DNA from 3 places in the Kitasatospora sp. MAP12-44 genome. Region 3 is predicted to be linked to each of the others. Evidence: riboswitches for the same ligand, from Rfam matches in the RefSeq annotation. Region 3 holds a riboswitch; each other region holds the start of a gene.

Region 1 (6,040 bases), 2.2 Mb from region 3:
GACTCGCACTACCTGCGCGACTACGCCCGGGCGTTGGCGATCTGCGCGGCCAAGGCGCCGGGCGAGCAGGAGGTCCGGGCCTTCGCCGACGACGCGATCGGGGCGCTGGCCGCCGAACAGGGCATGCACGCGCAGTTCCTGGACGCCTTCGGGGACACCGCCGAGCGCGCCGCCGCCGAGCCGGTGCTGCCCACCACCCGCGCCTACACCAGCTACCTGCTGGCCACCGTCTACGGCGGCTCCTTCGCCGAGGCCGTCGCCGCGGTGCTGCCCTGCTACTGGATCTATGCCCGGGTCGGCGAGCAGCTGCTCGCCAAGTCCTCCCCGGACCCGCTCTACGCCCAGTGGATCGCGACCTACGGCGACGAGGCGTTCCAGTCGGTGGTGCGCCGGGTGCTGGCGCTCACCGACCGGCTCGGCGAGGAGCTCTCCGCGGCCGAGCGGCGCCGGGTGACCGAGCACTTCTGCACCACCTCGCGCTATGAGTGGATGTTCTGGGACGCCGCCTGGCGGGGCGAGACCTGGCCGGTCTGACCTGTTGGGGCACCTGGTTCCCCGGGGTTCCCCTGGCTTCCGGCTCAGGGGGATCTCCGGGTTCTCTCGGGGACCGGATCCCTCGTTTCCGACTCGTCGGGCTCGTACGATCGAGGTACCGAAAGCAGACGGGATGCGGCGACCACTAGGAGCCGACCCGAGGGGGAGAGAAGGAACGGACATGGCTGAGCTCTGGAAGTCGCTGCCCTCTTGGGTGCGCAACATCGTTGTCCCGATCATCGTGCTGGTGCTCGCCTGGAACGTGGTCTGGTTCGTGGTCGGCGTGGTCAGCGCGCTGGTGGGCTTCCTGATCAAGGCGCTGGTGGTGGTCGGTATCGCGGCCGCCGTGGTGATCCTGGTGAAGAAGGCCGCCAAGAGCTGACGCTCCTCCCCCGATCGTTCGGCGCCCGTTCCACTCGCGAGTGGGGCGGGCGTTCGGCTGTCATGCGGTTGCTATGACAGCTGTCACGCCGAACTGCGCACAGTCGGCACTGACGGGCGGTCAGGCCGGCGCGGCAAGCTGAACGCAGATCAGGAAGCGAGCTGCACAGGAGCAGACCATGAGCGAGAGCGTCACCGCCCCGGGCGCCGTCGGGACCTCGAACCCGTTGCCGGCCGCGCTGCGGCCACTGGCGGTGGACATCGTCGTCCCGCTCGCCGTCTACTACCTGGCGCACTCGGTGGCCGGTCTGGGTCTGGTCGCCTCGCTCGCGCTGAGCAGCGTCGTCCCGGCGGTGCGGACCGTGGCGGGCCTGCTGCAGGAGCGCTCGGTGAACGGGCTGGCGGCGCTGATGCTGGCGGTCAACCTGGTCGGGATCGCGCTCGGCGCGGTGGCCGGTGATCCGCGGCTGATGATCGCCAAGGACGGCGCGGTGAGCAGCGTCATCGGCCTGTCGATCGTCGTCTCGGCGCTGCGCGGCCGACCGCTGATGAGCGCCGGCCTCAAGCCCTTCCTGACCAGGGGTGACGTCGGCCTGAGCGCGCGGTGGGACCTGCTGGCGCAGGACTCGACCGAGTTCCGCCGGGCCGAGCGCCACCACTCGATCATCTGGGGGCTCGCGCTGGTCGCCGAGTGCGTGCTGCGGATCGTCCTCGCCTACACCCTGCCGGTGGCGACCATGGTGTGGCTGGCCACCGTGCTGCTGATCGGCGCGATCGGGGTGGCGAGCGTGCTGAGCGGCCCGTCCGGCCAGCGGCTGAAGGCCTTGCTCACGGCCCCTCGGACTCCCGCGAACTGACCGAAGCCCGGCCCCCGGAGAACATCCAGGCGGCCGGGCTTCGGACGGCATGCGGGTCAGGACGCGGAGTCCCCCTGGAGCGGAATGCTCTGGGTGGTCGTCCGCTTGGCGCCGGTCTCGGCGGGCACGGCAGCTGTGGTGGCGGGTACGGGGGTCTCGCCGGCGGCGTTCATCGAGCCGAGCAGCTGGCGGGCCAGGCCGAGGCCGGTGCCGCCCATGGTGAGGGCCTTGGCGAACATCTCGCCCATGCCCTCGGCGCCGTTCAGCAGCACCATGTGCTCGACGTTGCCGAAGGCCTCCGCCCCGGCACGCACGATCTCCGGCCAGTTTTCGGCCAGTTGCTGGGCGACCACGGCCTCCTGGTTCTCGGCCAGGGCGGCCGCGCGGGCCTTGATCGCCTCGGCCTCGGCGAGGCCGAGCGCCTTGGCCGCGGCGGCCGCCGCCAGACCCTTGGCCTCGGCGCTGGCCGCCTCGGCCTGGCCGGTGGCCCGGGTGGACTCGGCGCTGGCGAGACCGCGGGCCTTGGTGGCCTCGGCCTCGGCGATCGCGGCGATCTTCACCCGGTTCGCCTCGGCGACGGCCTTGAGCTCGGTCTCCTGGGCCTGCGCCTGGGCGGCCGAGATCCGGGCGTCGCGCTCGGCTTCGGCCTTGGTGCGGGTCTCGTACGCGCGGGCGTCGGCCGGCTTGCGGACCTCGACCTGCAGCTGCTGCTCGGTGCGGTGCGCCTCCAGCTCGGCGACCTTGGTCTCCTGGACCACGACCTCCTGGCGCGAGGCGGCCTGGGCGAGCGGTCCGGCCTGCAGCGCGCGGGCCGCCGCCGTGTCCATCTCGGCCTGGTAACCGGCCTGCTGGATACCGGAGTTGCGGGTCGCCTCGGCCTTGCGGGCGAACGCCTCCTGCTCCGCCTCGGTGGCCTCCCGGTCGGCCGCGGCGGCCGCGATACGGGCATCACGCTGGACAGCCGCGGCGTGCGGGGCGGCCAAGTTCTTGATGTAGCCGGTCGGGTCCAGGATCTCCTGGATCTGCAGCGAGTCGATGATCAGACCCAGCTTCTCCATCTCGGAGCCGGAGGCGGCCCGGGTCTCACCGGTCAGCCGCTCGCGGTCGCGGATCATCTCCTCGACCGTCAGCCCGCCGACGATCGAGCGCAGGTGGCCGGCGAAGACGTTGTGGACCCGGTGGCCCATCATCTTCTGCTGGTCCAGGAAGCGTCGGGCGGCGTTCGCGATGGAGACCTGGTCGTCGCCGACCTTGAAGATCACCACGCCCTTGACCTGCACCGGGATGCCCTGGGACGTCACGCACTCGACGTCCAGGTCGGCCTCGTTGAGGTCCAGTGACAGCTTGCGGACGACCTGGACGCCCGGGGTGACGAGCGTCCCGCGCCCGGTCACCACGCGAAAGCCCAGGCCGTCGGCGACGCCCTCGGTGCGGTGCCGGGAGCCCGAGATGATCAGGGCCTCATTGGGCTCGGCCACCCGCCACATGAGCTTGAACAGAATGATGAACAGGATGATGACTGCGGCGACCCCACCGCCGACGATGCCGAAAAACATCGGCCTTTCCCCCTTCAGACACACGACGTCCCGTGACTGCGCTCGGTTGTGCAGGATGGCGCGGAACCCCGTGGCGACACGTGATTCTGCGCCGATTCCGATCGCTTGGGAAGTCCGATACGGCGTGTCCTGTCACTCAGTGCCCGCGGAGGCACCTGCGTTCGACTGTCAGCCGAACGCGGGGGAGACGTAGACCGTCCGCGGTGGCTGGTATTCGACCACCACGACGGGCGTGCCGACGAGCAGCGAATCCCCCGGCGCCGCCGGATACGCGAGGAACGCCTCGGTCCCCTGCCGCTCCGGCACGTGTACCAGCACCTCCCCGACCAGTCCCGGTCCGACCTTCCCGGTGACCCGTCCCGTACAGCCGATCATGTGCCCGCCCCCTCTTCGGTTGTGTCGCCGTCCAGTCTGTCCCACTGGCCGGGAGCTGCCCATATCCAGGACCCCCTCTGGACCGACGCCGGAGCTGCCGCTACCGTATGGACGTCTTTTGTGCAGGCAAGACCGCCTGCAGAACGGGAGCTCGGAGCACCGGGCTGAGAGGGCGCTGACAGGTACGCGGGCCGCGTACCGATCGCTGCGTCGACCGCAGGAACCTGGACCGGGTAATGCCGGCGTAGGGAGTAGAGGGTCTGATGACCATTTTTGATGCACGTTCGGCTGCCCAGACGAGCGCCGAGAGCCTTTCCGGCGGTCCTTCCGAGAGCCCTTCCGAGAGCCCTTCTGAGGGTCCCGCCAACAGCGCCGGCACCGGCTACCCGACCCCCGCGTGGCGCAAGGCCTACCGCGAGGGCTCGCGCCCCGACCTGCGCGTCCCGTACCGCGAGGTGCAGCTCACCAACGGCCGCACCGTCCCGCTGTACGACACCTCCGGCTCGTACACCGACCCGGCCTACCAGCCCGACGTGCGGCGCGGCCTGCCCGCACTGCGTGACCCGTGGATCCGTCAGCGCGGCGACGTCGAGGAGTACGACGGCCGCGAGTCCCGCCCCGAGGACGACGGGATCAAGCACACCTCGCCGCGCGGCGGCAACCTGCGCAACCTGGACGCGGTCTTCCCCGGCCGCCCGCGCCGCCCGCTGCGCGCCCGGGACGGGGTGGCGGTCACCCAGCTCGCGTACGCGAAGTTCGGCATCGTCACCCCCGAGATGGAGTTCGTGGCCCTGCGCGAGGGCCTGGAGCCGGAGTTCGTCCGCGAGCAGGTGGCCCGCGGACGCGCCGTCATCCCCGTCAACGTCAACCACCCCGAGGTCGAGCCGGCCATCATCGGCACCGACTTCCTGGTGAAGATCAACGCCAACATCGGTAACAGCGCGGTGACTTCGTCCATCGAGGAGGAGGTGGAGAAGATGACCTGGGCGACCCGCTGGGGCGCCGACACGGTCATGGACCTCTCCACCGGCCGCAACATCCACACCACCCGCGAGTGGATCCTGCGCAACTCCCCCGTGCCGATCGGCACCGTGCCGCTCTACCAGGCGCTGGAGAAGGTCGACGGCAAGGCCGAGGAGCTCAGTTGGGAGGTCTACCGCGACACCATTGTCGAGCAGTGCGAGCAGGGCGTCGACTACATGACGGTGCACGCCGGCGTGCTGCTGCGGTACGTCCCTATGACCGCCCGCCGCAAGACCGGCATCGTCTCGCGCGGCGGCTCGATCATGGCCGCGTGGTGCCTGGCGCACCATCAGGAGAACTTCCTCTACACCAACTTCGAGGAACTCTGCGACATCCTGCGCGCCTACGACGTCACCTTCTCACTCGGTGACGGCCTGCGCCCCGGCTCGATCGCGGACGCCAACGACGAGGCGCAGTTCGCCGAGCTGCAGACCCTCGGCGAGCTCGGCCGGATCGCCCGCGCCAAGGACGTCCAGGTGATGATCGAGGGCCCGGGCCACGTCCCGATGAACAAGATCCGGGAGAACATGGATCTCCAGAAGGAGATCTGCGACGAGGCGCCGTTCTACACCCTCGGCCCGCTGACCACCGACGTCGCGCCCGGCTACGACCACATCACCTCCGGCATCGGCGCCGCGATGATCGCCTGGTGGGGCACCGCGATGCTCTGCTACGTCACGCCCAAGGAGCACCTGGGCCTGCCCAACCGCGACGACGTCAAGACCGGCGTGATCACCTACAAGATCGCCGCCCACGCCGCCGACCTGGCCAAGGGCCACCCCGGCGCCCAGGCCTGGGACGACGCCCTCTCGGACGCCCGCTTCGAGTTCCGCTGGGAGGACCAGTTCAACCTGGCCCTCGACCCCGAGACCGCCCGCGCCTTCCACGACGAGACCCTCCCCGCCGAGCCGGCCAAGACGGCCCACTTCTGCTCCATGTGCGGCCCGAAGTTCTGCTCGATGAAGATCAGTCAGAACATCCGCGAACTGCACGGCGAGGGCTCCACCGCCGTCGCGAGCGAACTGGACGAGGCGGCCGCCGCCGGCATGGCCGAGAAGTCCGCCGAGTTCGCCGCCAACGGCAACCGGGTCTACCTCCCGTTGGCGAACTGACCACACTCGCCAACGATCTGGTCCTGCTCTGAGAGGCCGGGGGGCCTCTCAGAGCAGGACCAAAGATCAGCAAATCCACATCGACGATGCTCTCGCGCTATGGGCGGTCCCGTTCCCGGATGTCGGGGGAGGGATTGGCGCTTGAACTGGCCAGTTTTCGTGTCTGCATTTCGCAGTCAGTGATGCTAGAGTGCAGATATGA
Region 2 (7,550 bases), 1.8 Mb from region 3:
CCGCTCGGCCAGTCCACTCACCGGCACCGCCTCCTCTCGCCAGGGGGCACGCCGGACACACACCCCACGCCCCGCACTCTGCCGTGCGGCCCGCCCGGACGAAAGCCGCCCCGTCGGGAGCCGCCCCCGGGCCCCGGGACGGGAGTCGAAGAAAGGGACGCCGCCGGGCATCAGCGGGCGCTGACGGACTGCCAGGGACGGGAAATGCAGGTGGCCCCTGACCAGCGTTGCTGGTCAGGGGCCGTTCTCCTGCGGAGGATGTGGGATTCGAACCCACGGTGGCGGGTCACGCCACGACAGTTTTCAAGACTGTTCCCTTAGGCCGCTCGGGCAACCCTCCTGGCGGAGGTCAGCCTAACGGGTCCGGTGGGGATTGGTGCACTCGGTTTTGGTGGGGGTCAGCTGTCGCCGGTCTTGGCGCCGAGGGTGACGGTGGTGGTGGCGGTCTGGCCGTTGCGGGTGTACTGGAGCTGGACCTGGTCGCCGGGCTGGTGGGTCCAGATCTCGCTGACGAGGCCGGGGGCGTTGTCGATCGGGATGCCGCCGAACTTGGTGATGACGTCGCCGGCCTTGAGGCCGGCCTTGTCGGCGGGGCCGCCGGGGGTGATGGCGGGCTGGCCCTGGACGGGGCCGGACTGGATCTGCGCGCCGTCGCCCTGGTAGTCGTCGTTGCGCAGCACGCCGAGGATGGCGTAGACCGGGGTGCCGGTCTGGATCAGCATCTGGGCGACCCGCTTGGCCTGGTTGATCGGGATCGCGAAGCCGAGGCCGATGCTGCCGGCCTGGCCGCCGCTGCTGCCGGTCGAGTTCGACTGGATGGCGGAGTTGATGCCGATCACGGCGCCGCTCGCGTTGAGCAGCGGGCCACCGGAGTTGCCGGGGTTGATCGAGGCGTCGGTCTGCAGGGCGTTCATGTAGGAGACCTGCGCGCCGCTCTCGTCGCCGGAGGCGACCGGGCGGTTCTTGGCGCTGACGATGCCGGAGGTGACGGTGCCCTCCAGGTCGTACGGCGCGCCGATGGCGATGGTGACGTCGCCGACCGCGACCTGGTCCGAGTCGCCCAGCGGGAGCGGGACGAGCTTGTTGGTCGGCGGGTTGTCGAGCTTGATGACCGCGACGTCGTAGCCCTTGGCCTGGCCGACCACCGAGGCGGCGTAGGTCGAGCCGTCGGAGAACTTGACGGTCAGCTTGCCGCCGTTGGCCGCCGGGGCGACCACGTGGTTGTTGGTGAGGATGTGGCCCTGGGTGTCGAAGACGAAGCCGGTGCCGGTGCCGGACTCCTGGGCACCGTCCGCCTTGATGGTGACGGTGCTGGGCAGCGCCTTGGCGGCGATGCCGGCGATCGAGTCGGGGGCGCGGTTGAGCGACTTGGTGTTGTCGCCGGCGGTGACGGTCGTGCTGCTGTGGCTGCTGGAGGTGAAGCCGATGGTGCCGCTGCCGTTGTCCTTGATCGCGGCGCCGGCGACACCGCCCGCGAGGCCGGCGACCAGCGCGACGGCGGCGATCAGCGCGACCAGGCCGCCGCGCTTCTTACGCGGTGCGGCGGGCTCGCCGTAGCCGCCGGGGTAGTCGCCCGGGTAGCCCGGGCCGCCGGGGCCGGCCGGCGGGTTGCCCCAGCCGCCGAGCGGCTGGCCGGCGCCGAAGGGGTGGTGCTCGGCGTGCGGCGCGGACGCCGCGGGCACGCCGGGCGTGATCGGCGTGCCGGCCGAGGTGTCCTCGGTCGGCGCCGCGTACGGGTTCTCGGGCGCCTCGGCGGCGACCGGGACGGCCGGCACGACGGGCGGCGGCGCGTCCAGGTAGGCGGGAGCCGGTGCGGCCGGGGTGGCCGGGGTCGGCGCGGCCGGAGCGGCCGGCACGACGGGCGGCGGCGCGTCCAGGTAGGCGGGAGCCGCGGCCGGCGCCGGGGTCGGTGCGGCGGCCGGTTCGACCGGGATGACAACGGTCGGCTCGGGAACCGACTCCGAAGCCGACTCCGAAGTCGCCTCGGAAGCCACCGCTGCCTCCGGCTCCGGGGCGTTGAGCTTGGTGAACGCGAGGGTCGGCATCGACTCACCCACCGGCGGCGTGCCCCCCTGCTCCCCGTGGCCGCTGGAGGGCTGCTCCCCCTGCGGCCCGGCGGGCTCACTCTCGTGCTCGGTGCTCACGGACGACCTCCATCGCTGACAGGACCTTGGCCCATAGTTTTTCCCATGACGGATCTGGTTGCCGTAAGGAGCCCCCTGAAGAACCGCTAAGAATCCTTAGGTAGGCCGAACAGCCCCCCGCCCGCCGTTCGGAACCCTCTCCCGGATCCCCCCGAGCAGAGTTCCGCGATGCGGACGGCGCACTTGCCTCCACCTTGGCGGAATCACCAGGTCGGGCTACCCTTGCGCTGCCAAATCTGACACGCGGGAGCTTGGACCCACCAGGCTGAGAGTGCGCTGTTCGACCGTACGCCATGATCACTCGGGCGATGCGGGCGAGGGAGTGCTGACCGCCGGAACCTGACCGGGTAATGCCGGCGTAGGGAGTATCGCCATGACGGCTGCTTCGCCTTCCCCATCTTCGTCCGCGCTGCTGGACCGGCCGCCGGGTGCCCCGAGCGCTCGCCCCGAGGCCCCGCTGACGCTGGACACCGCACCGCCGCGCACGCTGGGCTTCAAGGACCAGTTCGCGCTCTGGGCCAACCTCGGGATCAGCCTGATCGGCTTCACCAGCGCCGCCACGGTGCTCGGCCAGCCGGGCAGTGAGCTCTCCTTCACGGCCGCCGTCACGGCGATCGTGGTCGGCACGGTGATCGGTACGGCGATGCTCGGCGTGGCCGCGCTGATCGGCGCCCGTACCGGTGCGCCGGCGATGGCCGTCCTGCGCGGGCTGTTCGGCACCAGGCTGTCGTACCTGCCGACCGTGCTGAACATCCTGCAGTGCGTCGGCTGGGGGGTGTACGAGCTGATCGTGATCGCCTGGGGCGCCCAGACGGTGGCCGACACCCAGGGCTGGCGCTGGCTCTTCGTGGTGCTGGGCGGGGGCGGTGACCACGGCGCTGACCATCTGGCCGCTCGGCTCGATCGCCGCGCTGCGCAAGTACGTGGCGATCGCGGTGGGCATCGCGATGGTCTACTTCACCGTCCAGCTGGCCCGCCAGGGCTTCCCCGACCCGGGCGCGGGCAACTGGAAGGGCTTCCTGGGCGCCACGGACGCGATCATCGCCGTCTCGATCTCCTTCGTGCCGCTGGCCGCCGACTACACCCGGCACTCGCGCACCCCGGGCGCCTCGTTCTGGGGCACCTTCTCCGGCTACACGATCGCCCAGGTCTGGTGCTACCTGCTGGGCCTGATCGCGCTGCTGCAGTCGCACGGCAACGTCGACAACCTGCTCGACTCCTTCGCCGGGGTGACGGCCGGCTGGGCGTTCCTGCTGGTGCTGGTACTGCGCGAGGCGGACCAGTCGTTCGCCAACGTGTACTCGACCGCGATGTCGGTGCACAACCTGTTCCCGCGGGTGGACCGGCGGCTGCTGACCGGCGGAATCGGCGTGCTGGTGACGGTGCTGGCGCTGCTGATCAAGGAGTTCACCGCCTCGTACTACAACTTCCTGGGGCTGATCGGCTCAGTCTTCGTGCCGCTGCTCGCGGTGCTCGCGGTGGACTTCTTCCTCGGCCGCGGCCGGCAGGGCTGGGACATGTCGCAGGACTCCCCGGCCCGCCCGCTGATGCTGCTGCCGTGGGCGCTGGGCTTCGCCATGTACCAGTTCCTGGCGCCGACCGCGATCGCCGGTTGGTGGACGCACTTCTGGACGAGCGTGCAGTCGCTGGTGCACTTCACTCCGCAGCAGTGGTCCTCGGCCTCGCTCTTCTCCTTCCTGGTCGCGGCGCTGGTCACCTGGGGTCTGACCAGGCTCACCCCGGCCGCGCCGGCCGCGCCTGCGGAGTAGCTGCGCCCCCCGGAGTTGGGGGTGTGGTCGCGTCCGCGTCACCTCCACGTCCTAGGGTTGGAACGTGACCACTCCCGACCTCTCCGCCCCCACCCCCGGCCGCAGCGCGCGGCCGGTGCAGGTGGTCGCCCACCGCGGCTCCTCGGCGGCGCTCCCCGAACACACTCTGGTGGCCTACGGCCGGGCGCTGGAGGAGGGCGCGGACGCCGTCGAGTGCGACGTCCGGCTGACCGCGGACGGGCAGCTGGTCTGCGTCCACGACCGCGGCATCAGCCGGGTCTCGGACGGGCGGGGCGTGGTCTCCACGCTCACCCTGGCGGAGCTGGAGAGCCACGACTTCGGCTCCTGGAAGCAGGCCGGCCCCGAGGCGGACGGCGCCCGGGTGCTGCGTCTGGAGAGCCTGCTGGAGCTGGTGGCCGACTGCGGCCGCCGGGTGGACCTGGCCATCGAGACCAAGCACCCGGTGCGCTACCGCGGCCGGGTGGAGGCCGAGCTGCTCCGGATGCTGGACCGCTTCAAGATCGTCGGCAATCCGGACGAGGCCCCCGACCGGGCGCACGCGCGGATCATGAGCTTCTCCGGCCTGGCGCTGGGCCGGGTGCGGGCGGCCGCGCCGGACTTCCCCCGAGTGTTCCTCTTCGAGCACGCGCTGCTGCCGCGGCTGTGGCGCGGCCAGGGCCTGCCGGGCGGCGCGGTGATCGCCGGGCCGGGCATCGAACTCATCCGCAAGCAGCCGGAGTTGGTGACCAGGCTGCGCGCCGCGGGGCACCGGGTGCACGTCTGGACGGTGGACCGGCCCGAGGACGTCGAACTCTGCCTGGAGCTCGGTGTGGAGGCGATCATCACCAACCGCCCACGCGATGTGCTGGAGCAGTTGGGCCGCTGACGGCGGCAGGCAGGCGGCAGGCAGTCGGTGGGGCGGGCGGCGGGCCCGGAGCGCGCTGACCGGCGCGCGAGTTGGCGTACGCGGGCGCGGGCAGGGGTGGCGCGAGCGGCCCGGCGTACGGATTCCCGCTCCCCCCGATTGACGCAGGGTAAGCAGTGAATCACCTTTTGCACACAGCGTGTTGCTGCTCCGCAAGCGTTCCACAATTGACGCGCCACGATCGAGTTCAGCCTGTTTCCGGCGCATTCCCCCGGGGCATCCATCCCTCGGCAAGCGCTGAAGGAGGTCCGGGGGTGGCGTTGATGGTGGCGCGCGAAGTGCCGACTTCATCGACCATGGCGGTGCCGCACGGTCCGGCCAGTGTCGGGGCCGCACGGCGCCGACTGCGGCGAGATCTGGGCGACCACGAGGTGCCCGATACCGTCATCGATGACGCGGTTCTGATCCTTTCCGAACTACTCAGTAATTCATGCCGCTATGCGCGGCCGCTGGGCCCTTTGCTCGATCTCGACGGGGGGGCGTCAGTCGAATTCGGCGAGCTGCGGCACGATTTGCCGAACGGGGTGAACTCGCCGAACGCGGTGAACTCCGCGAACGCCGCCGCGCGCCCCGCGCACGGCGCGCGCTCCTCCCGCGGCGCGCGCGCGGTGAATCCGGTAGCGGCCGCCCGCTCGGCCGTGGCGACGGACAGCCGTGCGGAGAGTTCCGACGACCTCCCGCGCGAGCACACCGACCGCGACGACAACCGCGGCGAGCACACCGAACCGGACGACCCGGGCGGCGTGCTGGTGCGCTGGCAGATGCACACCGACGGCCTGCTGACCCTGGAGGTCACCGACGGCGGCGCGCCGACCAGACCGCTGCCGGCCAGCCCCTCGCTCACCGCCAAGGGCGGCCGCGGGCTGAGCATCGTCGGCGAGCTGGCGGCCGACTGGGGAGTCCGGGACGCGCCGGGCGAGGTGACGGTCTGGGCGGCGCTCCCCGCCTACACCGGGCACAGCGCCGCGGCGGGCGCGGAGCACGACGCCGAGCACGCACGCTCGGCTTAGCGCCTGGGCACGGGTCGGAGCGGGTCGGGGCGGGTCGGGGCGGGTCGGGGCGGGTCGGGGTCGGGGCGGGTCGGGGCGGGTCGGGGTCGGGGCGGGTCGGCGCGAATCGGGCCGAGGGGCAAATCTCAGTAGGCTGCCCCGGAGACAGAGACCACCGTCCCGGGAGAGCCGCACCATGGCCAAGAAGGCCGCCAAGAAGTCGCCCCAGCAGAGCCGCACCGCCGCGCCGACCGGCACCGTCCCCGTCGTCGGGGCCCGCGAGGACTGCCCCTGCGGCTCCGGCCGCCGCTACAAGGCCTGCCACGGCCGCGAAGCCGCGCACGCCGTCCAGGAGCTGGTGCACCGTCCGTTCGAGGGACTCCCGGGTGAGGCCGACTGGGTGGCGTTGCGCGAGCTGGTGCCGGCCGCCACCGTGCCGCTGAAGCTGACGGCCGCCGCGCTCGCGGGTGCCGACGGCGACGTCCCGTCCGTGGCACTGGCGACCGTGCTGCCGCTGGCCTGGCCGGCGCTGCGCCGCCCCGACGGGTCGATCCTGCTCGGCCTGCAGACCCAGTCCTCCTCCGGCGACCTCAGCCGCGACCTGGCCGACGCCCTGGTGGAGGCCCTGGTGACCGCCCCCGGCACGCCGGTGCCGACCCGCCGGGCCTCCGCCGAGGGCCCGCGCCTGCAGGAACTGCTGGACCTGGAGGCCGAGTTCGTCCCGGCCGTGCACACCGGGTTCGAGTTCTGGCTGGAGGACGCGGAGTCCGCCACCGGCGAGGTGGCCGCCTCCCTGGAGCGCGCCAACGCCTCGGCGATCCCCACCGAGAAGCTCACCGGCGTGGAGTCCTCGTACTGGTGCAGCACCCCGGAGAAGAACCACCTGCGCTGGGTGATGACTGTCCCCGAGGAGCAGCTGCTGGACGCGCTGGCGCGGCTCTCGGCGGCCGGCGAGTCCTCGCTGGGCGAGGGCACCAAGCTGGTCGGCTCGTTCCGCGCGCACGGCCTGCTGGTGCCGGTCTGGGACCTGCCGGTGGCGATGTCGGCCGCCGACTGCGAGAAGCCGGCGGCGGCCTTCGCCGAGCGCCTGGCCGCCACGCTGGCGGCTCCCGCACCGCTGACGGCGGACGAGCGCAAGGCGCGCGCCAACCTGGTGAACCGTCAGGTCACGCTCAACTGACGGAACCTGGCGCAGTGTGATCGACATCGGTCATCCGACGTGATACCGGTCACACCTGGCCCGGCGGGCCCGAAATCTCGGGCGCCGGGCCGCGCGGGGAAATTGGCTACGGCGCCAATCCTTGTTACTGTTTAAACAGTCCGGTCGCTGGTGCATCCCCCGTCGCCAGCGGCCGGATCTTCAATTTCCGGGGCCGTGCCCATCGGAGAACGCGCCGAAGACCCCGCCGGACACCGGCCGGCAGGCCGCCGCCAGGCCCTCAGTACGCCAGTCGAGTCCCGTCCGGCGCCGCCGTTCCGGCCGCGAGCAAGGGCTCCAGCAAGGCCGTCACGGCCGGCAGCCGCACACCCCCGCCCGGCAGCGCCACCGGCCGCCGCACCCAGCGCACCGCCTCCCGGCCGCCCTCCCCCAGGCGCGAGGGCGGCAGCACCAGATAGCCGCCGGGCCCGTGGTACCGCACCGAGCTCGGCACCCGCCCCGGCCCGCCACCGGGCAGCAGGGTCTCCTCCTGCGCCACCAGCAGCTCCGCCAACTCGGGGTAGG
Region 3 (7,550 bases):
CAGGTCGCCGGTCACGGCGCTGAGCAGCACGCCGTTGCGGTAGTGGCCGGTGGCGGCCGCCAGGCCCGGCAGGTCGGTGGGGCCGAGCAGCGGGGCATTGTCGGGCGAGCCCGGGCGCAGGCCCGCGCTGGTCTCCACCAGCGGCAGTTCGGTGATCCCGGGCACCAGATCGTGCGCGTCGCGCAGCAGTTCGTAGACGCCGCCCGCGGTGACGGTGGTGTCGTAGCCCTGCTCCTCGCTGGTCGCGCCGATCACCAGCTCGCCGTCGGCGCGCGGAACCAGGTAGAGGTGCTGCCCGCGGACCACCGCGCGGACGTTGCGGGAGAGGAACGGGCCGTACGCGGTTGGCATCCGCAGCCGCAGGATCTGCCCCTTGACCGGGCGGATCGCGGGCAGCACGTCAGCCGGCAGCCCGGGCAGCAGATGGCTCTGCGGTCCGGCGGCGAGCACCAGTTGAGGAGCGGTCAGCTGTTCGCAGCCGTCCACCTCGACGCCGCTCGCGCGGTCGCCGTCCAGCAGCAGCGCGGTCGCCCGGCCGCGCCGCAGCACGACGCCGGCCTGTTCGCAGGCGGCCACCAGGGCGGCGCAGAGCCGGCGGCCGTCCACCTGGTGGTCGCCGGTGACGTGCAGACCGCCGCGGACCGCGGGGGAGAGCATCGGTTCGAGCTTGCGGCACTCGCGGCCGGTCAACCAGTGCGAGGCCAGGCCGAGCCGCTGGTGGAACGCGTGCAGCTCGCGCAGCTCCTCGCGGTCGTCGGAGTCCAGCGCGACGGCGAGTGTGCCGGTGGCGCGGTAGCCGGTGGGCAGGCCGGTGAGCTGCTCCAGTTCGGCGGTGAACGCCGCGTACCGCTCGTTGGAGGCGATCCCCAGACGCAGCAGCGGCTCCTCGCCGTAGTGCAGCTCGGTGACCGGTGCCAGCATGCCGGCCGCGACCTGGGCCGCGCCGCCGCCGGGCTCCGGGTCGACCACGGTGACTGCGAGCCCGCGCTGGGCGGTGCGCCAGGCGACCGCAAGTCCGATGACGCCGCCGCCGATCACCAGCACGTCGGTGGGCCGCGCTATCGGATCGGGCCGTGCGCAGTCTGTGCCTGTCAAGGCGCTGATGCTCCCTTCGCCGGAATGACCCGGATCAGGTTCGGACGGTCGCAGGCCGCGTCAGCCCGCCTCTCAGCCCGGTGCACCGGGCTCCCGTGATGAGGATGCCTCCTACCCTAACGCCGGGTGACACCCGGGCCGAAGGCGTGCCCGGCCCTCGATACGGGTTCCGGCAACCCCCGGTGAAGGCTGGTACGGATCGCTACAGTGAGCGAGTGGCTGAGCTGAAGAGCGCGGAACAGGTGGTCATCGTCGGCGCCGGCATGGCGGGAGCGCAGTGCGCGCTCGCGCTGCGCCAGGGGGGTTGGCAAGGGGGGATCAGTCTGCTGGGCGAGGAGTCGCAGCCGCCGTACGACCGGCCGCCGCTCTCCAAGGACGTGCTGCTCGGCAAGACCGACAGCACCGCCTTCGAACTGGACTGGGAGCAGCTGGGCATCGAGCTGCTGCCCGGCCGCCGGGCCACCGGCCTGCGCCCCGGCGTGCTGGAGACCGACGGCGGGGAGCTGGCCTACGGGCAGCTGGTGCTGGCCACTGGCGCCGACCCGGTCCGGCTGCCCGGCGCGGACGGCGCCCGGGTGCTGCGCACCCTGGACGGCGCGGACGGCGCCCGGGTGCTGCGCACCCTGGACGACGCGCTCGCGCTGCGGGCCGTGCTGCGCCCGGGCCTGCGGCTGGTGCTGGTGGGAGCCGGCTGGATCGGCGCCGAGACCGCCACCGCAGCCCGGCAGCTTGGCTGCGAGGTGACCGTCCTGGAGGCCGCCGCCGAACCGCTGGCCGGCGCGCTGCCGACCACACTGACCGCGCCGATGGAGCGCTGGTACGCCGAGGCCGGCATCGACCTGCGGCTCGGCGCGAAGGTCGCCGCCGTGCGGCCGGACGGCGTGCTGCTCGCGGACGGCTCGGTGCTGGCCGCCGACGAGGTGGTGGTCGGCATCGGTGCCCGGCCGGCCACCCGCTGGCTGGCCGGCTCGGGGGTCGAACTGGACCCGGCCGGGGCGATCCTCACCGACGCCTCGCTGCGCACCTGCCTGCCGCGGGTCTGGGCGGCCGGCGACTGCGTCAGCTACCCCTCGGCCCGGTTCGGGGAGCGGATCAACGTCCAGCACTGGGACCACGCGATGCACTCGGGACGGGCGGTGGCCGCCGCGCTGCTGGGCGCCGACGCGGCCTACGACCCGGTGCCGTACTTCTGGTCCGAGCAGTTCGGGCGGATGGTCCAGTACGCGGGTCGGCACGCGGCCGGCGACCGGCTGGTCTGGCGCGGCTCGCCCGAGGACCCGGCGTGGAGCGTGCTGTGGCTGCGCGAGGGCGCGCTGGTGGCGGCGTTCGCGGTCGACCGGCCGCGTGACGTGGTGCAGGCCCGCCGCCTGATCGACCAGGCCGTGGTGCTCGATCCGGAGCGCGCCGGCGACCCGGCGGTGGCGCTGAAGTCGGCGCTCTGACGGCTTCGCCCGGGGCGTTTGGTGCGCGGGAGTGCCAGGGGATGGCAGGCTGGTGCCGTGAGTAGCGATACGGATGCCAAGATCGAAGCCTTCGTCCACGAGTGGATGTACCTGCCCGACATCTCCGAACAGTGGGGTGTGCGGGTCACCGAAGTGCGCCAGATGGTCAAGGACGGTGAGCTGATCGCGTTCCGCCGCGGCGAGAACCGCTCGCTCCAGGTGCCGGCCGCCTTCATCGACGGACCCGGCCTGGTCAAGCACCTGGCCCCGACGCTGACCCTGCTGCGCGACGCCAAGTTCACCGACGAAGAGATCATCGAGTGGCTCTTCACCGAGGACCCGACGCTGCCGGGCAGCCCGATCCAGGCGCTGCAGGAGAACCGCGGGACCGAGGTCAAGCGGCGCGCCCAGGCGATGCTGATCTGATGGCCGGAGCCGACCACCGGGCGAAGCTCGCCGACGCCCGGCTCTACCTGTGCACCGACGCCCGGCGCGAGCAGGGCGACCTGCCGCAGTTCCTGGACGCGGTGCTGGCGGGCGGCGTGGACATCGTCCAGCTCCGGGACAAGGCCCTGGAGGCCAAGCAGGAGCTGGCGGCCCTGGAGGTCTTCGCGGACGCCGCCCGGCGGCACGGCAAGCTCTTCTCGGTCAACGACCGCGCCGACGTCGCGCACGCCGCCCGGCCCCAGGTGCTGCACCTGGGCCAGGACGACCTGCCGGTGCCGGCCGCCCGCGCGATCCTCGGCGAGGATGTGGTGATCGGCCGCTCCTGCCACGCCGAGTCCGAGGTGGACGGCGCGATCGCCGAGGCCGGCGTGGACTACTTCTGCACCGGGCCGGTCTGGCCGACGCCCACCAAGCCGGGCCGGTACGCGCCGGGCCTGGGTCTGGTGGAGTACGCGGCGCGGCAGACCACGGACCGCCCGTGGTTCGCGATCGGCGGGATCGACCTGGGCAACCTGGACGAGGTGCTGGCCGCCGGCGCCCGCCGGGTGGTGGTGGTCCGCGCGATCACCGCCGCCGACGACCCGGGCGCGGCCGCCGCGGAGCTGGCCCGCCGGGTGCGCGCGGTCCAGTAGCTCAGTAGCGGCGGACGGTGGCGGCCCGGGCGAGCGCGAGCAGCGTGGTCCGGGCCGCCTCGTCCGCCAGCGGGGCGGCGTCCAGGGCGGCCAGCGACTGGCCCATCAGCGAGTCGATCCGCTCCTCGACCCGGTCGGCCGCGCCACTGCGGGCGACCAGCTCGCCCAGCTCGGCGATCTCCTCGGCCCCCAGGCCCGGCGCGCCGAGCCGCTCGTCCAGTCGGCGGGCCTCGGCCGCGGGCAGGCCGCGCAGGGCCAGCGCGACCAGCATCGTCCGCTTGCCCTCGCGCAGGTCGTCGCCGGCGGGCTTGCCGGTCACGGCCGGGTCGCCGAAGACGCCGAGCAGGTCGTCGCGCAGCTGGAAGGCCTCGCCGAGCGGCAGCCCGAAGGCCGAGTAGGCGCCGACCAGTTCGTCGGACGCCCCGGCGAGCCGGGCGCCGACCTGCAACGGGCGCTCGATGGTGTACTTCGCCGACTTGTAGTGCAGAACGGTCTGCGCCCGGTCCAGCGCCAGCGCGTCGGTCGAGTCGCCGGCCACCGGCTCCAGCACGTCCAGGTACTGGCCGGCCATCACCTCGGTGCGCATCAGGTCGAAGACCGGCTTGGCGGCCAGCACGGCGGCGGGCGGCAGTCCGCAGCGGACGAAGAGCTCGTCGCACCAGATCAGCAGCAGGTCGCCGAGCAGCACCGCGGCCGCCGCGCCGTACTGCTCGCGGTCGCCGCGCCAGCCGCTGTCCCGGTGCAGCGCCTCGAAGCGCCGGTGGACGGCGGGCAGGCCGCGCCGGGTGTCGCTGCGGTCCATCAGGTCGTCGTGCACCAGGGCGCTGGCCTGCAGCAGCTCCAGCGCGGCCGCCGCGTGCTCGATGCCCTTGCTGTCGGCCGCCCCGCCCGCGCCGCGCCAGCCCCAGTAGCAGAAGGCGGGCCGCAGCCGCTTGCCGCCGTCCAGCAGGAAGTCACGCAGCGCGTCGGTGGCCGGGACCAGGCCGGGGGAGATCTTGCCGAGCAGGGCGCCCTGCTCGTCCATGAACGCCGTGAGCGCGGCGTTCACGCGCTCGCGGACCGCCTCCACATCGAGGGGCTGCACGGGCGACGGGCTGGGCGAGGTCACGGCGGTCTCCGGAATCACTGGGGTACGGCCAGACTAGCCCGGGCCACCGGAAGCCGTTGTCCGTGGACATCGCGCGGCCGTCGCGCGCTGTGGACAAGTCGTCTCGATCCGTGGACGTCGCCTGCCCACCCCCCTGGTCCGGCGGTTAACCTGCGAACATGGCACTAGGTATCGCCTCCACCAGAACCGACCGGGCACTGACGGTCCGCGAGCTGCTGGCGGCCGGTAAGCGGTCGTTCTCCTTCGAGTTCATGCCCCCGCGCAGCGAAGCGGCGGAGCAGAAGCTCTGGGACGCCATCCGCCGACTCGAAGCGCTCAACCCGAACTTCGTCTGTATGACGTACGGCGCGGGCGGCTCCTCGCGCGGCCGCACGGTCAACCTGGTCGGCCGGATCGCCTCCGAGACCACGCTGACCCCCGTCGCGCATCTCACCGCCGTCGACCACTCGGTGGCGGAGCTGCGCAACATCATCGGCCACTACGCGGACGAGGGCGTCCGCAACGTCCTGGCGGTCCGCGGCGACCCGCCCGGCGACCCGATGGGCGAGTGGGTGCGCCACCCCGAGGGCGTCACCTACGCCTACGAGCTGGTCGAGCTGATCAAGGGCATCGGCGACTTCTGTGTGGGCGTGGCCGCCTTCCCGCTGATGCACCCGCGCTCGGCGAACTGGGACGACGACATCCGCCACTTCGTCGCCAAGGTGCGGGCCGGCGCGGACTACGCGATCACCCAGATGTTCTTCGAGGTCGAGGACTACCTGCGGCTGCGCGACAAGGTCGCCGCGGCCGGCTGCGACGTGCCGATCATCCCGGAGATCATGCCGGTCACCAACGCCAAGCAGCTGGAGCGCTTCCCGCAGCTGAGCGGCTCGGCCTTCCCGGCGGCGCTGGAGAGCCGGCTGCGCGCGGTGATCGACGATCCGCAGGCGCTGCGCGCGGTCGGCATCGAGCACGCCACGGCGATGTCCGAGCGGCTGCTCGCCGAAGGGGCGCCCGGTCTGCACTTCATCACCCTGAACGGCTCGCTGGCCACCCTGCAGATCTACCAGAACCTCGGCCTGCACCGGGCCTGACCCGCGCCCGCTCGCACACCTGGGCGGATGTGGGGCCCCGAACGCGGAAACGGTACAGTCGCGGCACGCGCGCGCCGTGCGCCGGGCTGTGGTGGAGGTCGCAGATGAGCATCGGATTGCTGGTGTTGTACGCGGCCCTCGCGGCGGTCGCCCTGTGGCTGATCGCCGAGCTGCTGCTGCAGAACCGGGCCCCGCTGCACTGGCGGGGTGTGGCGCTCGGCGGGTTCGTGCTGGTGGTGGCCGGGATGGCGATCCGGTCCGTGCCGCTGATCGGCGCGGGCGCGCTGGCGTTCGCGACCGGCCAGGTCTTTGTGACGCTCGCGGTCAAGAGCGGGAAGTCGAGGGCCTGGTCGCTGCGCTCGGCCGACGGCGCGCTGCCCGGGCCGCTGGCCAAGGTGCCGCTGCTGAGCGCGGCCACCAGCGGTGAGCCGACGGTGGCCGCGGTCGCTGCCGCCGTGCCGGTGGTGGGCGAGGTCGGGCCGATCGAGGACGCCGAGCACGAGCACGAGGCCGTGCCGGACCCGCTGGCCGGGGACGAGTACGGCGTCTACGAGCCCACGGCCGAGTACCAGCAGGAGCAGCCGCAGCAGCAGCAGCCCGAGCAGCACGGCTACCAGCCGTACGGCGACCAGCAGCAGTGGCAGCAGCAGCCCGTCCCCGGCTACGAGCAGGGCGGCTACCCGCAGCAGCAGAACTACGAGTACTACCAGCAGCAGCCGCAGCAGCCCTACCAGGACCCGTACTGGCAGCAGCAACAACAGCAACAGCAGCAGCCGTACGACCCCGCGCAGTACCAGCCGGAGTACGGCGTTCCGCAGCAGCCGCAGAGCTACGAGTACTACCAGCAGCCCGAGACCTGGCACCAGCAGCAGCAGTAGCAGTACCCGCCGTCGCAGCGGCCCCGCTCAGGCCGGGCCGATCAGGCCCGCCGTGATGCAGGCCGACATGCCCGCGCGGGCCAGCCCGCCGCCCGGGTGCGCGGCGCCGCCGATCAGGTAGCGCCCGGCCGTCGGCTCGGCGTTGGGCGTGCGCAGGAACGCGCCGTGCGCGCCCGCCAGGGCCGGGCGCGGGACGGCGCCGCCCGGGGCCGAGGTCTCCCGCTCGGTGTCCGCCGGGGTGCGCACGACCCGCCACAGCACCCGCTCGCGCAGGTCCGGAACGGCCGCCTCCAGGTGCCCGAGCAGCTGGTCGGCGTAGCGGTCCGCGACGCCCGGCGCGGTCCAGTCAAGCCGGGCCTGCGAGGGGACAGTGACGGTGAGGGTGACCGTCTCGTGGGCGTCGTCCGGGCGCAGCGACGCGTCGTCCGGGCGCAGCACCTGCACCGTTGGGCGGGCGCAGAGCCGGGCGGTGGCGCCGAAGAGCGCGTCCAACTCGTCGGCCCGGTCGGCGGCGTGCACCACCGTGCGGTGCGCCACCCCGGCGGGGCGCGCGCCGCGCAGCGCGAGCAGCACGGTGAAGCGGCCCGGCAGCGCCGGGTCGCCGGGGGCCGTGCGCAGCAGCAGGCCGTCCTCGGTCGGCGGCTGCTCGACCCGGGTGTCGAACCTGAACTCCACGCCCCGCTGCTCGCAGCGCCGGTAGAACGCCTCGGCCAGCGCCCGCATCCCGCCGCGGACGTACCAGACGCCGAAGCTCTGCTCCATGTACGGGATCACCGTGGCCCCGGCCGGGACGGTCCGCGGGTCGAAGCCGAAGCGCAGCGCGTACTCCTCCAGCAGCGCGGTCAGCGCCGGGTGGCCGCCGAGCTCGCGTGCGG

The links. Region 3 has a riboswitch for thiamine pyrophosphate ahead of thiO (glycine oxidase ThiO). Riboswitches for the same ligand answer to the same signal wherever they lie in the genome.
Region 1: linked by a shared signal. The riboswitch ahead of thiC (phosphomethylpyrimidine synthase ThiC) and the one ahead of thiO (glycine oxidase ThiO) in region 3 are both predicted to bind thiamine pyrophosphate.
Region 2: linked by a shared signal. The riboswitch ahead of P3T34_RS19520 (cytosine permease) and the one ahead of thiO (glycine oxidase ThiO) in region 3 are both predicted to bind thiamine pyrophosphate.

Annotation. Positions count from the first base shown of each region.
Region 1 is NZ_JARZAE010000004.1:4,545,647-4,551,686, forward strand. It holds gene tenA (thiaminase II) at 1-534, shown strand, start outside; gene P3T34_RS21215 (DUF5326 family protein) at 716-916, shown strand; gene P3T34_RS21220 (VC0807 family protein) at 1,095-1,772, shown strand; gene P3T34_RS21225 (flotillin family protein) at 1,829-3,328, opposite strand; gene P3T34_RS21230 (hypothetical protein) at 3,497-3,703, opposite strand; TPP riboswitch at 3,837-3,971, shown strand; gene thiC (phosphomethylpyrimidine synthase ThiC) at 3,967-5,838, shown strand; gene P3T34_RS21240 (antitoxin) at 6,037-6,040, shown strand, end outside.
Region 2 is NZ_JARZAE010000004.1:4,186,681-4,194,230, forward strand. It holds tRNA gene P3T34_RS19510 (tRNA-Ser) at 253-340, opposite strand; gene P3T34_RS19515 (trypsin-like peptidase domain-containing protein) at 399-2,144, opposite strand; TPP riboswitch at 2,378-2,526, shown strand; partial or broken gene P3T34_RS19520 (cytosine permease) at 2,518-2,874, shown strand; gene P3T34_RS19525 (cytosine permease) at 3,011-3,913, shown strand; gene P3T34_RS19530 (glycerophosphodiester phosphodiesterase family protein) at 3,978-4,799, shown strand; gene P3T34_RS19535 (ATP-binding protein) at 5,093-5,848, shown strand; gene P3T34_RS19540 (DUF5926 family protein) at 6,024-7,007, shown strand; gene P3T34_RS19545 (bifunctional DNA primase/polymerase) at 7,267-7,550, opposite strand, start outside.
Region 3 is NZ_JARZAE010000004.1:2,368,112-2,375,661, reverse strand. It holds gene thiO (glycine oxidase ThiO) at 1-1,095, opposite strand, end outside; TPP riboswitch at 1,089-1,202, opposite strand; gene P3T34_RS11170 (FAD-dependent oxidoreductase) at 1,359-2,537, shown strand; gene P3T34_RS11165 (Rv2175c family DNA-binding protein) at 2,643-2,963, shown strand; gene thiE (thiamine phosphate synthase) at 2,963-3,616, shown strand; gene P3T34_RS11155 (polyprenyl synthetase family protein) at 3,618-4,724, opposite strand; gene metF (methylenetetrahydrofolate reductase [NAD(P)H]) at 4,883-5,797, shown strand; gene P3T34_RS11145 (hypothetical protein) at 5,902-6,675, shown strand; gene P3T34_RS11140 (NAD(P)/FAD-dependent oxidoreductase) at 6,703-7,550, opposite strand, start outside.